DNA from 3 places in the Sphaerotilus montanus genome. Region 2 is predicted to be linked to each of the others. Evidence: predicted binding sites of a transcription regulator. Region 2 holds the regulator's gene; each other region holds the start of a gene.
What was found. Region 2 encodes FNR, which switches genes on or off when oxygen is low (the NO sensors DNR and NnrR bind a similar motif). Its sites were predicted from a motif close to TTGATNNNNATCAA; they were not measured.
Positions count from the first base shown of each region.

Region 1: a site for FNR is predicted at 3,217-3,230, ahead of BDD16_RS09220 (OmpW/AlkL family protein). Genes of this name have one in related genera too.
Region 3: a site for FNR is predicted at 2,645-2,658, ahead of BDD16_RS04115 (PHA/PHB synthase family protein). Genes of this name have one in related genera too.

Region 1 is NZ_JACCFH010000001.1:2,026,864-2,032,213, reverse strand. Features, by position in the region: gene BDD16_RS09230 (lytic transglycosylase domain-containing protein) at 1-1,676, opposite strand, end outside; gene BDD16_RS09225 (5-formyltetrahydrofolate cyclo-ligase) at 1,853-2,503, shown strand; gene BDD16_RS09220 (OmpW/AlkL family protein) at 2,491-3,111, opposite strand; gene metF (methylenetetrahydrofolate reductase [NAD(P)H]) at 3,287-4,126, opposite strand; gene BDD16_RS09210 (TlyA family RNA methyltransferase) at 4,163-4,984, opposite strand; gene ahcY (adenosylhomocysteinase) at 5,028-5,350, opposite strand, start outside.
Region 2 is NZ_JACCFH010000001.1:146,361-151,710, reverse strand. Features, by position in the region: gene BDD16_RS00695 (cbb3-type cytochrome oxidase subunit 3) at 1-82, shown strand, start outside; gene ccoP (cytochrome-c oxidase, cbb3-type subunit III) at 75-1,004, shown strand; gene ccoG (cytochrome c oxidase accessory protein CcoG) at 1,048-2,484, shown strand; gene BDD16_RS00680 (hypothetical protein) at 2,531-2,770, shown strand; gene BDD16_RS00675 (hypothetical protein) at 2,773-3,114, shown strand; gene fnr (fumarate/nitrate reduction transcriptional regulator Fnr) at 3,146-3,883, opposite strand; gene hemN (oxygen-independent coproporphyrinogen III oxidase) at 3,990-5,350, shown strand, end outside.
Region 3 is NZ_JACCFH010000001.1:934,640-939,989, forward strand. Features, by position in the region: gene BDD16_RS04105 (PEP/pyruvate-binding domain-containing protein) at 1-446, opposite strand, end outside; gene BDD16_RS04110 (phosphate transport regulator) at 460-2,523, opposite strand; gene BDD16_RS04115 (PHA/PHB synthase family protein) at 2,677-4,539, shown strand; gene BDD16_RS04120 (Ig-like domain-containing protein) at 4,601-5,011, shown strand; gene BDD16_RS04125 (hypothetical protein) at 5,034-5,350, shown strand, end outside.

The sequences.
Region 1 (5,350 bases), 1.9 Mb from region 2:
TTGGCCGTCCAGCGCGCCGTGGAGGGCATCACCTGCATCAGGCCGGAAGCACCGACGCCCGAGCGGGCATCGACGACAAAGCGCGACTCCTGGCGGATCAGCCCGTAGACGTAGGCCGGATCCAGCCCGACGCCCTGCGCTGCGGCCACCACATCGGCGCGGAACGGCATCGGGAAGCGCTGCGCCAGATCGATCTCCTGGCGGGTGCGTTCGCTGGTGTTGATGCAGCGGTCCCAGACCTCGTTGTCGCAGGCGCGCTGGGCCGCGGCGAGCAGTGGCCGGTCCCCCAGTTCGCGGATCGCGAAGTTCCACTCGCGCACCCCCTCGCTGCGCAGCCCCAGCCCGATCAGCGCCAGTGCACGGGTCAGGCCAGGCTGGCGCAGCGCCTGCACCCGCTCTTCGGCCGTGAGCGCCGCCGGGCGGGCCGGCAGGGCCTGCGGGCGACCGAGTTCCTCGGCGGCGAGCTTGCCGTAGAAGTTCATCTGGCCGGCGATGCGCTCGAAGAGCACGCTGGCCGCCGTGCGCTGGCCATCCCCTTCGGCACCCGCCCGCGCGGTAGCCTGGACGGCGCGGGCCTTCCAGTAGACCCAGGTCGCATCGGCCTGCGCGGCAGTGCTCATGGCGGCAACCGCGTCGAGCAGGCGCTGCCAGCGGCCGGCATCCGTGGCGCGCAGCGCCGAACGGGCACGCCAGGCCAGCGTGTCGTCGTTCCAGTCGATGTCGCGGGTGGCGGTGGCGGCAGCGCCACTGGCGCGCTGGAACCAGGCATCCGCCTCGGGCAGCAGCTTCATCGCCGCCTGCCGCGCCACGGAGCCCCAAGCCCAGGCGGCGGCCTCGGGCGGAAGCCGGGCCTGCCAGCGGTCCTGCAACTCGGCGGCGGCCGCGGCGGGGTCGTTGGCGGCCAGCCGGGCCAGTGCCATGACGGCGTATTCGGCGCCCTGCCGGCTGTCGGTGTCGGCGCGGCGGGCCAGGTAGCGCTGCGGCTGCTCGAACAGCTCGGTCAGCGTGGGCCCGGCGTCCTCGCCCAGCAGGGTCAGTGCCTGGCGGGCCGCATTCAGGCGCCTGGCCTCGGCGGCCTCGCGGGCCTTGAGCCAGACGTCGCTGGCGCCGAACAGGCGCGCGGTGTAGAGCGTGGTGACGAGCAGCGTGCAGCCGTCGTCGCCGTCGCGCTGCAGGAACCAGTTCGCGCGGGCCGAGGCGCGCACGTCCTCGCCGACGTGGTGGCGCAGCAGCAGCGCGTAGCAGCTCACCTCGCGGTCGTCGTTGTACTTGAAGCGCGGGTATTCGGTGGCGAAGTTGCGCCAGTCGCGGCGCTTGCCGAGTTCGAGCAGCCAGTCGTTGCGCAGGCGGTCCTCGACGTAGGTGCCGGGCCAGCGGGCGTAGAAGGCATCCAGCTCGCCCTGGTTCGACTCGGCGAGCCGGTTGTTCAGCTCCCAGTAGTCGGCCCACATCGCCAGCGGGTGGCGGGCGGCCACCAGGGTGTCGCGGTGGACCAGCAACCGGGCGCGGTCCTTCTTGCGAAAGGCCTCGCGGGCCTGCACCAGCCGGTCGTCCAGCGCCCGGGTCTCGCTGGTCGCGGCGTTCTGGGCCTGCGCCACGCAGACCGATCCCGCCAGACCACAACTGGTCACCACCGCCACGACGACGGCCCTCGCCACATCCACCACTGACTTCATGCGCACCTTGGTTCACCCCCGCCACCAGTGTAGGGGCGGACCCTGATCCCGCCACCCCGGTGCCGACAAGCACGTGCGAATCGACCGGGCAAAACGCGCCGTGCCACGCGGCTTCGAATTGCCGCCGGGGCCGTGCACACGCACAATCGCCCCACCTTGGTCGAGAACGAAATCCGATGAGCACTCCGTCCAGCACTCCCCCCTTCAAGCTCCCCGAGCCGCCCCGCGACAAGAAGATCCTGCGCCGGCAGCTCCAGGCCGAACGCATGGGCATGTCCGACCGCCACCAGCGCTCGGTGCACCTGCAGGAGGTGCTGATGGTCTGGCTGCTGTCGCGCAGGGAGAAGACGATCGGGGCGTTCTGGTCGATCAAGGGCGAGTTCGACGCCCTGCCGGCGCTCTACCGCTGGACAGAATCGGATCCGGACCGGCGCATCGGCCTGCCGGTGATCGACAAGCTCACGAAGCAGTTGCGCTTCCACGTCTGGTACCCCGGCTGTCCGATGGAGGAGGACGCCTTCGGCATCCTGAAACCCAAGGACACGGAGGAATTCCACCCGGAACTCCTGCTGGTGCCCTGCGTGGGCTTCGGGCCGGGGGGGGTGCGGCTGGGCTATGGCGGCGGGTTCTACGACCGCACGCTGGCCTCACTGAAGCCGATGCCCTTCACCGCCGGCATCGGCTATGCGCACGGCTACATCCCGTGGCTGGCGGCCGAGCCGCACGACGTGCCGCTCGACGCGATGCTGACCGAGGACGGCACGGTCTGGGACCGTGACCGCGACCACGGCCAGACCGCAGATCCGGACGCGGATCAGAACTTGTAGCCGACGCCCACGCCGACCAGCAGCGGATCGACCTTGATGGTGCCAAGGTTGGTGCCGTTGCTGCTCAGGTCGGTGCGGATCTGCACCTTCTTGACATCGAAGTTGACCGACCAGGTCTTGTCGATCGCGTAATCGACGCCAGCCTGCAGGGCCAGACCGACGCTGTTCTTCTCGATCGAGAAGCCGGCCGGCAGATCGACGCTGGAAAAGCGGGTGTAGTTCAGGCCGGCGCCGACGTAGGGCTTGAAGGCACCCAGGCCGAGGTCGGTGAAGTGGTATTGCAGCGTCAGCGTCGGCGGCAGGTGCTTCAGGGTGCCGATCTTGCCGCCGTGGGCGGTGGAGCTGACGTTCTGCTTCTGCGGGTAGGTCAGGATCAGCTCGGCGGCCAGGTTCGGGCTCAGGAAGTAGGTGAAGTCGACTTCCGGGATCACCTTGCTGTTGATGCTCACATCGGTGATCGCGATGCTGTCGTCGTTGGCCGGGGTGAGGCTGACCAGGCGGCCACGGACCAGCAGATCACCGGCGACCTGGGCCGACGCGACGGGCGCAGCGGACAGGGTGGCGAGGGCGGCCAGAGCGGCGAGTGCGAGACGGGTCTTCTTGGACATGAGGGACTCCTGTTGAACAGTGCCCTCATTGGACGGGCACCCCACCCCCGTCAGGTTGCGTCGGCTCAACCAGCGACAGCCCGGGCGGCGGGCCGCTCCACGCCTTTGACGCAGATCAGCGTGCCGGCGCGTCCGGAGGCGGCCAGTGTGGCGCCGCCGCATCACCCGCGGCGTGTCACAGCCCCAGCCGGCGCGCCAGTTCCAGCACCGTGGCGCTGGTGTTCATCGTGTAGAAGTGCAGCGACGGCACCCCTTGCGCGCGCAGCCGCTCGCACAGGTCGGTCACGACGTCCAGCCCGAAGGCCTTGATGCTGGCCGTGTCGTCGCCGAAGCTCTGCAGCCGCAGCCGCACCCAGCGCGGGATCTCGGCGCCGCAGCCGTCGGCGAAGCGCAGGATGCCGCTGGAATTGGTGATCGGCATGATCCCCGGCACGACCGGGATGTCCAGACCAAGCCGGCGCACTTCGTCCATGAAACGCCAGTACGCGTCGGCGTTGTAGAAGAACTGCGTGATCGCCGAGCTGGCGCCGGCCTTCACCTTGGCCTCGAAGGCCTGCAGGTCGGCCTGGGGCGAGCGGGCCTGCGGGTGCATCTCGGGATAGGCGGCCACCTCGATGTGGAAGTGGTCGCCCGTCTCGGCGCGGATGAAGGCCACGAGGTCGCTGGCGTGGCGGAACTCGCCCATCGGGCCGAAGCCGCTGGGCAGGTCGCCGCGCAGCGCGACGATGCGGCGCATCCCCATCGCCCGGAACTGCGCCAGCCGCTCGCGCACCGACTCGCGGGTCGCGCCGACGCAGGTGAAGTGCGAGGCACCGTCCTGCCCCTCGTCGAGGAGGGCCTGCACGGTCTGCAGCGTGCCGTCCTGGGTCGAGCCGCCCGCACCGTAGGTGACGGAGCAGAACTGCGGCTGCAGCGCATACAGCGCCTGGCGCACGGCAGCCAGCTTGGTCACGCCCTCGGGCGTCTTGGGCGGGAAGAACTCCAGGCTCAGCGGAAGGGAGGCGGTTGGCGTCATGGCAGGTTCAGTCGTGGTCTGCGCAGGCGGAGCTGCTCAGGTGTCGTCTCGGACAGGCTTCTTGGGCGTGGGCTTGGCGATCGGCTTGTCGCCGGACTCCAGGTCGAGGTGGCGCGCCCACAGGAAAAATTCGGTGTTGCCGTTGCCACCGGTGATCGGGCTCTGGAAGTAGGCGTGGACCTTCATCCCCGCGTCGCGGCAGCACTGGCGCACGCGGGTCTCGACGTCCGTGAACAGCGACTTGTCGCGCACGATGCCGCCCTTGCCGATGTGCTCGGGCTGCAGCTCGAACTGCGGCTTCACCAGCACCAGCAAGTCGGCGTCCGGGGCCATGTAGGCGAACAGCGTCGGCAGCACGTGCGTCAGCGAGATGAAGGACACGTCGGCGACCACCACGTCGAAGCTGGCCGCGGCCCACTCCTGCGCGAAGGCCGACTCGCTCACGTCGCGGGCGTTGATGCCCTCGTAGCTGACGACGCGCGGATCGTCGCGCAGCTTGGCGGCGAGCTGGTCGCGGCCCACGTCCAGGCCGACCACCTTCGTCGCGCCTTGCTGCAGCAGCAGGTCGGTGAAGCCGCCGGTGCTCTGGCCGACATCGAGGCAGGTGCGCCCCGCCACGCTGAAGCCGCAGCGGGCAACAGCGCCTTCGAGCTTGAGGCCGCCGCGCGACACGAAGCGCAGCTCCGCGTCGTCGGTGATCTCGACCCGGGCGTCGTCGGGCACGTCCTCGCCGGACTTGGTCGGCACCAGCCAGCCCTTGGGGCCGAGCCAGCGCACGGCCTTGCGTTCGATCAGCCGCTGGGCGGCGGAGCGGGTCGGGACCATGCCCCGTTGGACGATCAACTGATCGATGCGCATGTCGTGTGTCTTTCTAGGTGGCCCCCGTGGGGGCCGGGGTGAATCAATAACGGTAGGTGTCGGGCTTGTACGGGCCCTGCTTCGGCACGCCGATGTAGGCGGCCTGCTCGTCGGTCAGCTCGGTCAGCATGGCGCCGACCTTCTTCAGATGCAGGCGCGCCACCTTCTCGTCCAGGTGCTTCGGCAGCACGTAGACCTTGCCGGCGTCGTAGCCGTCCGGGTGGCAGAACAGCTCGATCTGCGCGATGGTCTGGTTGGCGAAGCTCGACGACATCACGAAGCTCGGGTGGCCCGTGCCGCAGCCGAGGTTCACCAGGCGGCCCTTGGCGAGCAGGATGATGCGCTTGCCGTCGGGGAAGATGATGT
Region 2 (5,350 bases):
TCGTTCCGCGTTCGACGAAGCCGCCGCGCTTCCGTTCCTGGACGAAGACAACAAGACTTCCAACGGAGGCACCCATGAGTGACTTCACTTCCAGCTTCTGGTCGTGGTATGTGATCGCGATCACCGTGGGCGGTCTCGCCTTCTGCGTCTTCATCCTCGCGGTGGCCAGCAAGCGCACCGTGATGGCCGACGACAACTCGACGGGCCACACCTGGGACGTCGACCTGCGCGAGATGAACAACCCGCTGCCACGCTGGTGGATGGGCCTGTTCATCCTGACCGTGGTGTTCGCGGTGATCTATCTGGCGCTCTATCCGGGCCTGGGCATCAACAAGGGCACGCTGAACTGGAGTTCCGCCGGTCAGCTGGAGGCAGAACATGCCAAGGCACGCCAGACCATGGCGCCGCTGTACGAGCGCTTCATGGCCATGGGCCCGGAGGCGCTGGCACAGGACAAGCAGGCCATGGGCATCGGCGAGCGGCTGTTCGTCAACAACTGCGCCGGCTGCCACGGCTCGGACGGGCGCGGCAGCAAGAGCTTCCCCAACCTGACGGACAACGACTGGCTGGGTGGCTCGGGTGTGGACTACATCGCGAAGACCATCGCCGAAGGTCGCCAGGGCATGATGCCCCCGATGGGCGCCGCGGTCGGAACGCCCGAGGACGTCAAGAACGTCGCCAACTACGTGCTGAGCCTGTCTGGCAGCGCCCACAACGCGATTGCCGCACAGCTCGGCAAGAGCAAGTTCGGTGCGTGCGCGGCTTGTCACGGTGCCGATGGCAAGGGTCTGCAAGCGATGGGAGCGCCGAACCTGACCGACAAGGTCTGGTTGCATGGGTGGGGTGAGGCTGCCGTGATCGCGATGATCAACGGCGGCAAGACCAACGTCATGCCGCAGCACGCCTCGCGCCTGTCGCCCGAGCAGACCAAGGTCTTGGCGGCCTATGTCTGGAGCCTGTCGCACAAGGGCGACCCGAAGACGGCCCTGGCTGCGCCGCAGTGATGCTGATCAAGGTCCAGTGCCTGCATCAGTACGAAAATTAACCATGGACAGCCGCACAGATACATCGACGACCGTGCAGGGGGCAGTGAAGACTGTTTCCCTGTATCAGAAGAGCAAGAAGATCTATCCCCGTGCGGTGCATGGCTTCTTTTCCAACTGGCGCTGGGCGCTGGTCTGGATCACCCAGATCGTGTTCTACGGCATGCCCTGGCTGCAGTGGAACGACCGCCAGGCCGTGCTGTTCGACCTGCTCACCCGCCGGTTCTACATCGGCGGGCTGGTGCTCTACCCGCAGGACTTCATCTACCTGACGGGTCTGCTGATCATCTCGGCCTACGCGTTGTTCCTGTTCACCGCGGTGGCCGGGCGTCTGTGGTGCGGCTATGCCTGCCCGCAGACGGTCTACACCGAGATCTTCCTGTGGTTCGAACACCGTTTCGAAGGGGATCGTGCCCAGCGCATGCGCCTGGATGCAGCCCCCTGGAACGGCGAGAAGATCCTCCGCAAGGGCGGCAAGCAGCTTGCCTGGATCCTGTTCGCACTCTGGACGGGCTTCACCTTCGTCGGCTATTTCACCCCGATCCGCTCGCTCGGTGCCTCGGTGCTCTCGCTGGGCCTGGGGCCGTGGGAGTGGTTCTGGGTGCTGTTCTACGCGTTCGCCACCTATGGCAACGCCGGTTTCATGCGCGAGCAGGTGTGCAAGTACATGTGCCCCTACGCGCGCTTCCAGAGCGCGATGTTCGACAAGGACACGCTCATCATCAGCTACGACGCCGAACGCGGTGACCCGCGCGGCGCACGTGGCAAGAAGGTCGATCCCAAGTCCAAGGGCCTGGGCGACTGCGTCGATTGCGGCGTGTGCGTGCAGGTCTGCCCGACGGGCATCGACATCCGCAACGGCCTGCAATACGAGTGCATCGGCTGCTCGGCCTGCATTGACGCCTGTGACGGCATCATGGACAAGATGGGCTACGAGCCCGGCCTGATCCGCTATGCCACGCAGCACAGCCTGCAGCAGCACCTCACGCGTGCCCAGATGTGGCGCCGCGCCTTCCGGCCGCGGGTGCTGATCTACACGGCCATCCTCGTGCTGATCGTCGGGGCCGTGGGCACCAGCCTGTGGCTGCGCTCGCCGTTCCGCGTGGACGTGGTGCGCGACCGGGCAACGCTGGCCCGCATCGTCGATGAAGGGCGCATCGAGAACGTCTATCGTCTGCAGATCATGAACGCGACCGAGCAGACGCAGCGTTTCCGCATCGCTGCCAGCGGCCTGCCGGACCTGAAGGTGGACCAGACCAGCGACATCGAGGTCGGGCCTGCCGAGGCGCAATGGGTGACGGTGTCGGTGCAGGCCGGGTTCGAGGCGGCAACCCAGGCAGGCCCGGGCTCGCACGAGATCCACTTCGATGTCGAGCGGGTGGATGCCAAGGGTGCGCCCGCGGTGGTCCGCGAGAAGTCGACCTTCATCGTGCCTCGCTGAACGGCGTGCACACTGTCTGCGACCGTATTTATCCAGGAGTTCCTGCATGACGACAAGCTACACGACCCCCTCCGGCAAGGACACGATGCCTTGGTGGAAGTACAAGATGGTGTGGCTGGTGATCGGCGGCCCGCTGGTCGTGGTCGTGGCCAGTTTCGTCACGCTCGGTCTGGCGATCCGCTATCCGGATCCGGTGCTGGAGAGCGTGGTGGTCGCCACACCCGACGCCGCGCACCAGCCAGCCATGCAGGCGCGCAACCATGCCGCCACAGGGGGCGTCAAATGACCGTGGCCGATCCGCTTCTCTCGTCCGACGAAGAGGTCGAGCGGTTCGAGGCGGCCGAACCAGCGGACATGGTGCCCCCGATGTCGTCGCCCACCCGGCGGCTGGCGGCCGTGGCGTGGCCGGCGTTCCTGATGGCTGGCGTGCTGGAGATGCTGGTGTTCTCGCTGGTCGATCCCGGCGATCTGCACTGGCTGGGCGGCGCCTCCGTGGAGATCGACCGCAAGGCGGTCTACACCGTGGCCTTCTTCGTGTTCTGGGTGGTGGTCGGCTTGGGCAGTGCGCTGACGCAGCTGATCCTGGTCGAGCCGAACGTCCTCAACAAGCCTTACCGCAACCACCTCTGAGGGGCTGCGGCCGGGTCATCAGGCGAGCGGTTCAGCAGTTGGCTGCGTTGACGACCTGTTGCAGTGCTGCCTGGTCGAGGATGCGGATGTCGCGCTGCTTGACTTCGAGCAGACCGTCGTCCTGGAATTTCGAGAAGGTGCGGCTGACCGTTTCCAGCTTCAGGCCCAGGTAGCTGCCAATCTCCTCGCGTGTCATGCGCAGCACCAGCGCCGACGGGGAAAAGCCGCGTGCCTGCAGGCGCTGCGTCAGGTTGAGCAGGAAGGCGGCCAGACGCTCTTCCGCCCGCATGCTCCCGAGCAGCAGCATCACGCCGTGGTCGCGCACGATCTCGCGGCTCATGATCTTGTGGAACTGGTGCTGCAGCAGCGTGAACTCGCGCGACAGCGTCTCCAGCTGGCCATAGGGAATCATGCAGACCTGCGAGTCCTCCAGCGCGATGGCATCGCAGGAGTGGCGGTCGGTGCTGATGCCGTCCAGGCCGAGCAGCTCGCCGGCCATCTGGAAACCCGTGACCTGCTCGCGGCCATCCGATGCGGAGACGATGGTCTTGAAGAAGCCGGTGCGGACCGCGTACAGCGCCGCGAAGGTCTCGCCGGCGTGGAACAGGCTCTCGCCGCGGCGCACGGCGCGGCGGGTGCCGATCATGTTGTCCAGCGAAGTCAGCTCCTCGTCCGACAGACCCACGGGCAGGCACAGCTCGCGCAGGTTGCAGGCCGAGCAGGCGACCTTGAGGGCGTCCAGGCGTGGGGTGGTAGACGTTTCGTGCATGTTGCAAACCCTGTTGATCAAGCTTGTCTGATTCTTGTGCATCCGCCGTGCAGCACACTTGAGCTGCGTCAAGGCTGGCGGGCGCGGGGACGGCACAGTGCGTGCCATGGAACATACGACACTTTCCCGTGGCCGCACTGACACATCGGCCGAATCTGGTGCGCCGAGTCTGGCAGTGGCTGCGCCGGAACTGACCGATGCGCTGCTGGCGCGGATGGATGTGCCGGGGCCACGCTACACCTCCTACCCGACGGCCGACCGGTTTGTCGAGGCCTTCACCGCTGGCCACAGTGCGCAGGCGCTGGCGCAGCGCGGGGATCTGGGGGGCGTGGGCGGCGCGGGGGTGCCGATGTCGATCTACGTGCACATCCCGTTCTGCGAGTCGGTCTGCTACTACTGCGCCTGCAACAAGATCGTCACGCGCGACCACAGCCGGGTGGCGGCCTACCTGAAGGCGCTGGAGCATGAGCTGGACCTGGTCTGCCAGGCGCTCGGCGAAGCGCCCCAGGTGTCCCAGCTGCACTTTGGCGGCGGCACGCCCACCTATCTGGACGACGACGAGCTCCGCCATGTGGTGGGCATGATCGCCGCCCGGGTGCGCTTGCTGCCCCAGGGCGAGCATTCCATCGAGATCGATCCGCGCACCGTCACCCGTGACCGGCTGGCACTGCTGAAAGAGCTCGGCTTCAACCGGGTCTCCTTCGGCGTGCAGGACTTCGACCCGGCGGTGCAGCAGGCGGTCCACCGGGTGCAGCCGCATGCGCAGGTCGAGGCGCTGATGCGCGACGCGCGGGAACTGGGCTTCGAGTCGATCAACGTCGACCTGATCTACGGCCTGCCGCGCCAGACGCCCGAGAGTTTCGAGCGCACGGTGCGCCAGGTCGCGCTGCTGCGGCCGGACCGCATCGCGATGTACGGCTACGCCCACCTGCCGACGCGCTTCAAGCCGCAGCGGCGCATCGTGCCGGCCGAACTGCCCAGCGGCGCGGACCGGGTCGGCATGCTGGCGCAGGCGCTGGCCGGCTTCGTCAGCCATGGTTACCAGTACATCGGCATGGACCATTTCGCGCTGCCCGAGGACGGACTGGCGCAGGCCAAGCGCCAAGGTCGCCTGCACCGCAATTTCCAGGGCTACAGCACCCAGCCGGACTGCGACCTGATCGGCCTGGGCGTGTCGGCCATCTCCCGCATCGGGGCCACGTATAGCCAGAACGCCAAGACGCTGGACGAGTACTACGACCTGCTCAAGGGCGATGCGCTGCCGGTGGTGCGCGGGCTGGCGCTGACGCGCGATGATCTGGTGCGGCGGGCGGTGATCATGTCCATCATGTGCCACGGGCGGCTGAGCTACGAGTCGGTGGCGCTGGCGCACCTGATCGATGTGCGACAGTACTTCGCGCAGGAACTGGAGGCGCTGCAGGACCTGGCGCACGACGGCCTCGTCACGCTCCACGAGGACGGGCTGGA
Region 3 (5,350 bases), 790 kb from region 2:
CGGTAGGCGTCCCAGACCAGGCGTGGGTGGCCGGTCTGGCGCAGGAAACCGGGCAGGGTCGTCTCGCACAGGCCGATGTCGAGCAGGGTCTGCATCATCCCCGGCATCGAGACCGGCGCGCCCGAGCGCACCGACACGAGCAACGGCTGGCGGGCGTCGCCGAAGCGCAGCCCGCTGGCCTGTTCGAGCCGGGCCAGCGCCTCGCGCCACACCGCGGGCGTGCGTGCAGCGGCCGCGGCCTGGCACCACGCGGTGCCGAGCACCAGCCCCGGCGGCACCGGCAGGCCGAGTTCGGCCATGCGCAGCAGGTTCCAGGCCTTGAAACCGAGTTGTGCGGGGCCGAGCGTGTCGGCGCGGCTGGCATCGGCGGTGCCGAAGGTGTAGACCTCCGGCGGCAGCGGGGATGCAGGGACAGGGACAGGAGGGATGACAGGTGTGGCGGGCATGGCGAACTCCGGTTCAGCCCAGCACGCTGGGGGACTCGACCCGGCGGAAGGCCAGATCGCGCAGGCGGTACTCCAGCGTGAGCAGCCGGTCGGAGGCCAGCTCCAGGCTGGCGGCCAGGTCGCTGGCCAGCATCAGCACCGCCGGCTCCGGCACATGGCGGCACAGCGCGCGGCGGGCCTCGCGCAGCAGTTCGTCGCAGCGCCGCTCGGCCTGCAGCACACGCCAGGTCGCGGCGACGAAGGCGTCCTGGTCGGTCGCGTCGCTGCCCTGCCCCAGCCCGCAGAGGATGGCGAGCGCCCGCACATGGTCCTGCGTGGCACCGAGCACCGTCTCGGCCAGCGCCTGCAGCGCAGCGCGGACCTCGCCATGCAGGAGCTTGCGGCTGTGTCCGCTGCGCTGCTCGGCCAGCAGCGAGATGAGGAAGGCGGCCTCCTCCAGCGCATCGGCCACATCGTCGGCCAGCTCCATCAGCGCGACGACCGAACGCCAGCGCGGCAGCCGCTCGGCCTGGGTGCGTGCCCGCATGACGAGGTGGTCGGCCTGGCGTTCCCAGGTCTTGGCCCGTGCCCCCAGCCGGGCGGCGGCCTCGGTGCGTTCGTCGCCACCATCGACCGTGCCATCGGCCAGCGCCTCGTGGACCGCCTCGGCCAGGGTCTGCACCCAGGCGGCGTGCTCGGTCAGCAGATCGAACTCGGTGCGGTGCTGCTGCATGTGCCGGGTCAGCAGCAGCCGGGTCTCGTCGGCCACCAGCGCGGCGGGCTGGTGGGCGGTGCGGGCCCGCCAGGCCAGCGCCAGCACGTCCACCAGGAAGGCCTGCGCCGCCGCCTCGCCGAGCACGGCGTCCAGCCGGTCGCCGATGCGGAAGGCACCGGGGCCAAGATCCTGCATGGCGTCGAAGACGAGCTGCTCGCCGCCCGCCTCCAGCCAGGCGCGGTGGCCGACCTCGCGCTGCGCCGCCTCGCGCAGCACCTCGACCGCCAGCGGCTTGGCCACGAAGGCCTGCAGGCGCTTGCGGGCGCGGTTCCAGTCGATCAGGAAGACGATGCGGGCGCCGATGCCCTCCAGCGCCAGCGCGAGCGCGGCCTCGTCGGCGCAGGTGAAGGTGGCCGTGCCGAGCTGGTAGGCCGCGCCCTCGTTGAGATCGGCGCGGACCTGCGATTGCGGCGCCGACCACTGTGCGCCCAGCTCCGCCAGCCGCGCCTGGAAGAAGGCGAAGCGCGGCTTGTGCAGGTCGGAGTAGGTCAGGCGGATGCCGGGGGTCGCGGCGACACCGTCGACGGTCTCGCCGTCGACCACCTGGACCACCAGCACATGCGCGTCGTTGGTGCCGATGTCGTTCTGGATCAGCAGGTGCGGGCCGTCACGGGTCGCGGCGGTGTCGAGGCCGGGGTGGTCGAGCTTGAGGGCGCGGGTGCGGCCGAGACCGCGCATGAAGGCGGCGATGCGTGGGCGGTCCTGCGGGCCGATCTGCCAGGCGTGGGCGCCGTCGATCACCTCGCTGGCCAGCGTGGCCGAGAGGCGGTTCAGCGCCTTGTGCAGGTCCATCACCAGCAGGTGCAGGCTGTCGTCGGCGGGCTGGCCGCGCTTGCCGCGGTGGCCGTGGGTCAGCGCGCGCAGGTGGTCGGAGCCGAGCGCGGCGCGGCCGTGTTCGCAGTCCGCCTTCCATCGGGCCAGGTTCTGCAACCAGTGGTCGCGGCGCTGGCGCAGGGCGGTGACCTCGGCATCGGTGGTGTCGTCCACTTCACCGGGCAGGCCCGTGACCGGGCGGGCCATGGTGGTCAGGGCCTCGTGGAGCAGCGCCGCCAGCCGCCCCGCCTCGGGCAGCAGGAGGTCCTCGCCCTGCAGCGTCGCGCCGGCCTGGAGTTCGTCGAGCCAGCGGCCCTTCAGGTCGGCCGCGGCGCACTCGGCGCGCAGGTCCTGCAACGGTGCAGCCGGCTTGCACGCATGGGCTGCGGCCGCCTGCAGCAGGGTCAGCGCCACCTTGAGCCGGTCGTTGGCGGCCAGCGCCGCCTGCACCCAGGCGGGCCGCAGGAGGGAGGTCTGGCCGAGTGATGCGACAGCAGCTTGCTTGTCCATGGACGTGGTTCCCCTGAAAGGCGTTGTGCGGCGGAGCTGGACGCCAGCCGGTCTTGCGCGGACCAGTCTGGGCAGCGTCCGTGACCGGTGCGTGACGCGGATCCGGCCAGAACACCCGGTGTTGACGTCGCTCAAGCAAGGTGCGCGAGCACCATGCTGCGGACACGGCAACGCGGTTCAATCGGCGCTGTACCCACTGCCGCGACAGGACACCCCGTGCTGCAAGCCACCCGATCGTTGCCTGAACCCGCCTCCACCAGCACCCGCCCCGCTGCACCAGCCGGCCCGACGCCGGCCGAAGCCGCCGCAGCCTTCGACCAGCTGGTCCACGCCCGCGCCGCAGCGCTGACCAGCGGCCTGTCGCCGATCTCGCTGTCCCTGGCCTGGCAGGACTGGGCGCAGCACCTGATGAGCCAGCCGGGTCAGCGGCTGCGGCTCGCCGCACAGGCGCAGGCCGGCGTGATCGAGTGGCTGGGGCACTGCGCAAGTGGCGGCTGCACGCCCGACGGCAGCGCCGCAGCGCCGGACGCCCGCTTCGCCAGTCCGGCGTGGCAGCAGTGGCCGTGGCCGGGTGTCGTGCAGGCCTACCAGCAGAGCGTGCAATGGTGGGACGACGCCACCCAGCTGCCCGGCCTGACGCGCCACCACAGCGAGGTCGTGCGCACGATGGCGCGCCAGTGGCTCGACACGCTCAGCCCGAGCAACCTGCCGTTCAATCCCGAAGTGCTCCAGGTGACCCGGGAGCGCCTCGGTGCCAATCTGATCGAGGGCGCGCAGAACGCCGCGGACGACTGGCGCCTGCAGCACGGCCTGCAGCCCCTGGCGCTGCCCGAACACAGCTACCGCCCCGGCACCGAGGTGGCGATCACGCCCGGTGCGGTGGTGATGCGCAACCGGCTGGTCGAGCTGATCCAGTACGCGCCCGCCACCGACGTGGTGCAGGCCGCGCCGGTCTTCATCGTGCCGTCGTGGATCATGAAGTACTACATCCTCGACCTGCGCCCGGAACACTCGCTGGTGCGCTGGCTGGTCGGCCAGGGCCACACCGTCTTCATCCTGAGCTGGAAGAATCCGGACCGGAGCGATGCCGGCATCGGCCTGAACGACTACCTGCAGTGGGGCGTGTTCGACAGCCTGGCCCGCATCCGCGAGCTGGTCCCCGACCACCCCGTGCACGCCTGCGGCTACTGCCTGGGCGGCACGCTGCTGTCGATGGCCGCCGCCGCGCTGGCCCGCCCGCAGCAGGTCGCCAGCGCGCCGCAGCAGGCGCCGCTGGCCAGCGTCACGCTGCTGGCCTCGGAAACCGACTTCACCGAGCCGGGCGAGATGGGCGCGCTGATCGACGAATCCCAGGTGCAGCTGCTCGAAGCGGTGATGGCCGACCGGGGCTTCCTGACCGGGCAGCAGATGGCGGGATCGTTCCAGTTCCTGCACGCCCGCGATCTGGTCTGGTCGACCAAGATGCATGAATACCTGTTCGGCGAGCGCACCCGGCCCAACGACCTGATGGCCTGGAATGCCGACGTGACCCGCATGCCGGCGCGCATGCACAGCGAGTACCTGCGCCGCTGCTACCTGCGCAACGAACTGGCCGAGGGACGTTACCTCGTCGAGGGAACCCCGGTGTCGCTGTCCGATGTCCGGGTGCCGGTCTTTGCCGTCGGCACGGAAACGGACCACGTCTCGCCGTGGAAATCGGTCTACAAGCTGCTGCGCCTGTCCGAGACCGAGGTCACCTTCGTGCTGACCAGCGGCGGCCACAACGCGGGCATCGTCAGCGAACCCGGCCACCCGCACCGCCACTACGCCCTGCACGTCACCGCCGCCACCGACCCGTGGCAGAGCCCCGAGGACTGGCAGGCCACCGCCGAGCGCCGCGACGGCTCGTGGTGGACGGCGTGGAACGACTGGCTGGTCGCACACAGCCGCGGCACGGTGCCGGCCCGGGTGATCGACCCGGCCACGGCCCTCGCCGCCGCACCGGGCGACTACGTGCAGACCCGGTACGCCGACTGACGGCAGGGCGTTCAGCCAGCCGGATTGCCCGCCGGCAGACCACGGCGTAGCATGCGGCCGCATGTTCCACCTGCCTTCTCCCCTGCGTGGCGCCGCGCTGGCGCTGGTCCTGAGCACCGCCGTGCTGGCTGGTTGTGGCGGCGGCATCTACCTGGGCTGGGAAGGCGGCGGCTACGACGACCTGCCCCCGAGCGTCAGCCTGGTGACCAGCGTGACCGCGGCGCGGGTCGGCGATCCGGTGCGGCTGTCGGCAGCGGCGAGCGACGACTACGCCGTGGCGCGGGTCGAGTTCTACCGGGTCGAGCCGAACGGTGCCGTCGTGCGCCTGGGCACGGACACCTTCCTGCCCTACGCCTGGGACACCGTCCTGCCGGACAGTCCCATCGGCGCGGTGCGTTACCTGGCGCGGTCGGTCGATGACGCCGGACAGGTCACCGACAGTGCGTGGGTGAGCGTGGTGCTGCAACGCTGACCCGAATCGAAAGGCATTCCCCTTGAATCCGAACCCCTCCCGGCACGCTCGTTCCCTGCAGACGCCCTTCGTGGCGGCCGCGCTGCTGTTGCTGTCGATCTGCGCCGGCTGCGCCCAGGATCCGTCCGGTCCGGGCATGACCGAACAGGCCCGCGCCACGGGCCAGGTGGTGGCCCGGGATGCGAAGGAGGCGGGCGCGTCCGTGGCCCACGGCGCCCGCGAAGTCGGCGCAGCCGCCGGTCAGACCGGACGCGAGATCGGCCGCACGGTGAAGGACGCCGCGGTCGGTGCCTGGGCCGCCACGCGCCAGGGCGCGCAGGCCGTCGGCGCCGCGGCCAG